DNA from 2 places in the Clostridium amazonense genome. Region 2 is predicted to be linked to the other one. Evidence: predicted binding sites of a transcription regulator. Region 2 holds the regulator's gene; the other holds the start of a gene.
What was found. Region 2 encodes NrdR, which represses ribonucleotide reductase genes. Its sites were predicted from a motif close to CACNANATNTNGTG; they were not measured.

Region 1 (3,465 bases), on a different contig from region 2:
GGAAGTTTTTTAAAATATTGTGAAAATGAAAATGAGTTTGAATTTATTTCGGTTTGTGGTTATAGTAAGGAACTAGAAAAAAAGAGAATTCCAAAGGAAAATATATTCTTATACAGAAAAAATAAATTAAGTGATATTGCAATAATAGAGACAAAAGAGGTTATAAGAGACAAATATTCAGAGCTATATAAAATATCTAGTGATATTGTTAGTGTGGTGTGCGCACCTATTTATATAGATGAAAAATTAGTAGGTGTTATTAATTTAGATAATACAAATGCAAATAAAAACTTTACAAATGATGATATACATATATTAAAATACATATTGAATGAATTTAAGTTAGTTATAAAAAGTCAAACAATACAATCCGAGTTAAGAAATAAGTCTACATTTGATAGTCTGACGTCTATATATAGTAGAAGCTACTTAAAGTATCTCATGGAGTATTATTTAGAAAATGAATTTACAACGTATGATATTAGTTCGTTAGTATTTATAGATATTAATTCATTTAAGTATATAAATGATAATTATGGGCATAAGGTGGGCGATGATATATTAAAAAGATTTGCAGCTATATTAAGGAATAGATTAGATGATAGAAGCATATATGGAAGACTTGGTGGTGATGAGTTTTTAATAATGTTTAATGGGTTCTCTAAAAAGAAAACTTTGGAAATTATAAAAGAGATAGAAGTATTATGTGGAGAGATATGTGTAGGTAATTATAATTTAAGTTTTAGTTATGGTATTTATGAAATTGTAGGTAAGAGTGAAGAAAATTTAGATTTAGAAGTGTTAATTAGTAAAGCGGATAGTGAAATGTATAAACAAAAAAGAATAGTAAATAGAACGAGTAAATATAAAATAGGAAGTTTAATATAAACTTCCTATTTTGCATTTAATACATATTATGAATGATTATAGTTTTGTAACATTTGAAGCTTGAGGGCCTCTTTCTCCATCTACAACTTCAAATTCTACTTTTTGACCTTCTTCCAATGCTTTATAACCATCACTTTGAATTGCAGAGAAATGTACAAAAACATCTTCTTCACCTTCAACTGATAAAAAACCAAATCCTTTTTCTGCATTAAACCATTTTACTGTACCTGTTTTCATGAAAATTCTGTTGCTAAAATCTATAAAAATCTATAAAATTTTTAATTTCTTGTTCAATCTGCTTTCTGCTATAAAACTACTTAGAGAATTATGCCAATTTTTAAAATTATTAAACTTTAAAAACTTTAAATAGAAACTATGTAGTACATTTTCAAAATAAGACCTGTATGAGAAATTACTAGAAATTTATATATTTGTTGCAACAGTTCACCTCCTCTTAAAATATAATTTAAAATTTGTCATATTTATATCTTTTTCTATTTTAAAAAATTTATACTATAAATTTTCAAAATAGAATAAGATATATTTTAATAAAAAGTTGAAAAACGCATATAAATATTATAAAAGTATAAATTTAAAATATTTAATATACTATATTTTTATTGGATTTTTTTAAGAAATACAAAAAAGCAGAAGTGTCAATTTAAGCTAATAAATGAAAAATGTAATAATCATATGTTAAAAGGTGATAAATAAGTTTTATATCATCTTTCTGAAATAATTTATTAATTGATATAATTTTTTTCCTAGAGTATAATAGACCGAGTGCAATATGTCGTGTTTTTAGGGGGGAGTTTATGCTATATGTTGTTAAAAGAGATGGTAGAAAAGTTGAGTTTGATTCTATAAAAATAACTAATGCTATTAGAGGATCAGCAGACGAAATATCATATGAACTACTTGAAAGTGAAAAAATAGAACTAACTCAAAAGATTATAAAAAGAATTGAGAAATTAAATGTAGAGGAAATAACGGTAGAAGAAGTACAAAACATTGTACAGGAAACTTTATTAGAAAATGGTCATAAGCCAATTGGTATAGCTTATGCTAATTATAGAAAAGAAAGAACTAGGCTAAGAGAAATTAAGTCAGATTTAATGAAGGCTATAGAAAAAATTGGTGTAGAAACAGATAGAGATAATGCCAATGTAGGAAATAATTTTAGTTCAAAGTTATTAAGAATAGCAAGTGAATCTAACAAATGGTTTAATTTATCTACTATGCCTAAACATTTATCTAAAGCACATGAAAATGGAGACTTATATTATCATGACTTAGATAGCTACAACCTTACAATTAATTGCTTACATATACCAACCAAAGAGGTTTTAGAAAGAGGTTTCAACACTGGATACGGATATTTAAGAAAAGCGAAGCGTATAGATTCAGCAGCAGAGCTTTCATGCATATTACTTCAGTCTACACAAAATGATATGTTTGGTGGACAGTCACATCCGGATTTTGACAACGATTTAGCTGTATTTATAGAGCCAACAAGAAATCAATTAAGAGATGAATTTAGAGAATTAGGAATAGCAGAAGAAAAAATTGAAGATGCCGTTGAGAAAAAATTAAATAGAACTATAGAGCAATCAATGCAAGGAATAGTTTATAATTTAAACACAATGCATAGTAGAGCAGGTTCTCAAGTTCCATTTTCTTCTATAAATATAGGGATACCTAACAATAAAGATGGAGCACTTATTTGTGAAAAGTTTTTAATTGAGTATGAAAAGGGATTAGGTAGAGGTGAACAGCCAATATTCCCTAATATTATATTTAGAGTAAAAGAAGGCATAAATAAGGAACCTAATGATCCATATTATTATTTATTTGAACTTGCATGTAGAGTAGCAAGTAAAAGAATGAATCCTACATTTATGAATATAGATGCAGATTTTAATAAGGAATACTACGATAAGGGGTATATGCCAGCAACTATGGGGTGTAGAACTTATCTTATGAGTAATTGCAATGGTGAACCAGGAACAAAGGGAAGAGGAAATATAGCACCTACAACTATAAATCTTCCAAGAGTAGGTATACTTGCAAAAGGAGATACTAAAAAATTCTTTACATTACTTGAAACAAGGTTAGAACAAGCTAGTGAATCTTTAATGCATAGATATAATGTATTAAAACATCTTAGAGTAAAAGATTTACCTTTTGTTGCAGGCGAAGGTTTATTAAAAGGATCAGAAGGATTATCACCAGAGGATTCAATAGAGCCGATTCTAAAGCAAGGTAGTTATGCTATAGGATTTATAGGTCTTGCAGAAACTTTAATAGCACTTACTGGAAAACATCATGGTGAGTGTGAAGAGTCAAGAAAGTTAGGAATAGAAATAATAGGTTTTATAAGAAACTTTACAGATAAATTAACTAAAGAAACCAGTTTAAACTGGGGATGTTATGCAACTCCAGCTGAAGGACTAAGTGGAAAGTTTATAGTACAAGATAAAAAAGTGTTTGGAGAAATTAAAGGTGTAACAGATAAAGAATACTACACTAATAGTTTCCATATACCTGTATCATATCCTATATCTATATGTGATAAGA
Region 2 (3,465 bases):
CACTTTTGATCCAGAGAAAAAAATTAAGCTTGCTACATATGCATCGAGATGTATAGAAAATGAAATATTAATGTATTTAAGAAGAAATAGTAAAATAAAGACAGAAATATCATTTTATGAACCATTAAATATAGATTGGGATGGAAATGAACTTCTTTTATCTGATATTTTAGGAACTGAAAATGATGTTGTTTACAATTCTATTGAAGATGAAGTAGATAAACAGTTATTGGTTATAGCTATGGATAAGCTGAATGATCGTGAAAAAGAAATTGTTGAATTAAGATTTGGATTAAATGGATATAATGAAAAAACACAAAAAGAAGTAGCAGATATGCTTGGAATATCACAATCTTATATTTCAAGATTAGAAAAAAGAATAATCAAAAGATTAAAAAAAGAAATTAATAAAATGTTATAAGGTTTGTCTCAGGTATAAAAGTTATTGTATAAGGAAATAATTAAAATGCAATTACTCTGAAGGGAATGATGACCTTATGATGATAAACAAAGTAGAAATATGTGGAGTAAATACAGCCAAATTACCAGTCTTAAAGGCTAAAGAAATGAGAGAACTTTTAGAAAAAATGCAAAATGGAGATGAAGAATGTAGAGAAAAATTTATAAAAGGTAATTTAAGGTTGGTATTAAGTGTTATTCAAAGATTTAATAACAGGGGAGAAAATGTGGATGATTTATTCCAAGTTGGATGCATAGGACTTATAAAAGCTATAGATAATTTTGATTTAAGTCAGAATGTAAAATTTTCTACTTATGCAGTTCCTATGATTATTGGAGAAATAAGAAGATATTTAAGGGATAATAATTCAATTAGAGTTAGTAGATCACTTAGAGATATTGCATATAAAGCATTGCAAGTAAGAGATAGACTAATCAGTAAAGATAATAAGGAACCTACAGTATCACAAATAGCTAAAGAACTAAAAATCTCTAGAGAAGAAGTAGTTTTTGCATTGGATGCTATACAAGATCCTGTGTCTTTATTTGAACCTATTTATCATGATGGTGGAGATGCTATTTATGTTATGGATCAAATAAGTGATAACAAAAATTTAGATGATAGTTGGCTTGAAAACATATCTATAAAGGAAGCTATGACCAAATTAAGTGATAGAGAAAAGCTTATATTAAACTTAAGATTTTTTGATGGTAGAACACAGATGGAAGTAGCAGATGAAATAGGAATTTCTCAGGCACAGGTATCTAGACTAGAAAAAACAGCATTGAAACATATGAGAAAATATGTGTAAGGCCTTATTTTAAGGCCTCTTTTTTTATCTTATAATAAATTGTGAATATTTATTATAAGTATAAATATATATATAATAATAAATTTATATTTATAAAACAAAAGGGGGTAAAAAATTGGAAAGTTCAATGTATGCTATTAATGGATTAAAAATGATGGAAGTAATAGATTTAAACACTGGAGCTAAACTTGGATATATAAAAGATTTAAAAATAGATTGTGATGAATACAGAGTAAAATCTATAGTACTTCCAACACAAAAAGTTGGATGGTTTTCTAAAGAAAATAATATAGAGATTCCATGGGAAAAGATTAGAAAAATAGGTGTAGATGTGATATTAATAGATGGAGATGGCATAATTGATATAGATGAAGAGTAAAAAATTAGTTACTATAAAAATAGTTATAGAATTTTGTTTTAATATGTGTATAATAAAAATATAATAAATTGTTTTAAGAAAGTAGTGAATGAAGATGAAATGTCCGTTTTGTAGTGCAGAAGATAGTAAAGTAGTTGACTCAAGAGCTACAGAAGATAGTTTAGCTATTAGAAGAAGAAGAGAATGTCTTAATTGTGGAAAAAGATATACTACATATGAAAAAGTAGAATATATGGCTATATTAGTAATTAAAAGAGGTAAAGATAGAGAATTTTTTAATAGAGAAAAAATAATAAGAGGCATAGTAACTGCTTGTCAAAAAAGACCAGTACCAAGAGCTATAATTGAAAATATTGCTGATGAAATAGAAAAAACATTAAATAACAATATGATTCTAGAAATTAGTTCAGAAGAAATAGGAGAAATGGTACTTGAAAAACTTAAACAAGTGGATGAAGTTGCATATGTAAGATTTGCATCAGTGTATAGACAATTTAATGATATAGATACATTTTTGCAAGAAATACAAAATTTAAGAAAAAATTAGTAATAAAAGTAAATGTTTGATTAAACATTTACTTTTATAATATAGGGTTCCAAGTTGAAAAATGAAATTATTCAAGTATTAAATGAGAATAGTGTTATTCCAAGAAGCAGTAATTATTTAAAACGTTATTCATAAAAATTTCAAAGAAACTCTAATGAATTTGCCATTTTATTTCCAAGACTAAACGGCTATTAGTGAACTAAATTTAGAGCTATGCAATTAAATTCTAGCCTATTTTTCATAACTTTTCGTCAGTAATTCACATTAATAAGATTCCATTATTGATGTGAATTACTTCCTTGATTTATAAAAAATATACATTGAATTCTCAATTACATATTTCTAAATTTAGTTCACACGACATCCTGTCTAGGCAGTCGCTGAACCCGTCCTTGGGTTCAGGTCTTGAAAATAAAACACAAATTAATAAGAGTTTCTAAATCAATTTTTAAAGAAATACTAATTTAAATAATTCCTGTTTCTTGATAAAAGAAAAAGTTTTTTTAAGTGAGAAAGATATTATTTTAAATTTGAACTTGGAACCAGTTGACAATTGAAAATTGACAGTTATGGTTAATATTATTCATTTTATTTATAATATTTAAAATAGAAATACTTAAAAACTATGTTTTTATATTGTTTTCAATCAATTTGCTGTGCAAATTTAATAAAAAATCATTCTTTAAAATTGGAAATCCAATTTTTACATTCACTGTCCACTGTCAATTGTCAATTTAAAAAATATAGATTAGAATTTAGCATTAAAATTATTAATTGGAAACATACATAGCTTAAAGTTTAAATTTAAATTCCTATATAAGTAAAAAAGATTAAAATTATAAAATATATTATAATTTTATAATAAAAGTTTTGAATTTTATAAATAAACAGTTAGAAAGTGTGGAGTTATGGAAATTTTAAAAAATGATAAAAACAAATTTTTGAAATATAGAGTAGGTAATATAAACGTGGTATTTTCAACTGCGGAAGGAAATCTTAGTTTTAATAAAAGAACTGAAGAAGGGATATATAATTTAAATAAATTGAAGGATACTTTTAAAGTAAATAATGTTGTATACTTAAATCAAATTCATAGTGATATTATATACGAACTTAAAAACAATGATATAGTAAACTTAGAAGGAGATGCCATTATTACTGATGAAAAATCTGTTGCTATAGGAGTATTTAATGCAGACTGTGTCCCAGTAATAATAGTAGATGAAAAAAGTAAAGTGATTGCAGCTATACATAGTGGCTGGAAAGGA

Region 1: nrdD (anaerobic ribonucleoside-triphosphate reductase) is a predicted target of NrdR. The motif match lies at 1,673-1,686, and genes of this name have one in related genera.

The regions. Positions count from the first base shown of each region.
Region 1 covers NZ_JBWKMH010000002.1:65,803-69,267, forward strand. The annotation lists gene AC07E4_RS00415 (sensor domain-containing diguanylate cyclase) at 1-888, shown strand, start outside; gene AC07E4_RS00420 (cold-shock protein) at 925-1,125, opposite strand; gene nrdD (anaerobic ribonucleoside-triphosphate reductase) at 1,704-3,465, shown strand, end outside.
Region 2 covers NZ_JBWKMH010000033.1:652,241-655,705, reverse strand. The annotation lists gene sigE (RNA polymerase sporulation sigma factor SigE) at 1-421, shown strand, start outside; gene sigG (RNA polymerase sporulation sigma factor SigG) at 498-1,271, shown strand; gene AC07E4_RS17825 (YlmC/YmxH family sporulation protein) at 1,387-1,650, shown strand; gene nrdR (transcriptional regulator NrdR) at 1,745-2,197, shown strand; gene pgeF (peptidoglycan editing factor PgeF) at 3,106-3,465, shown strand, end outside.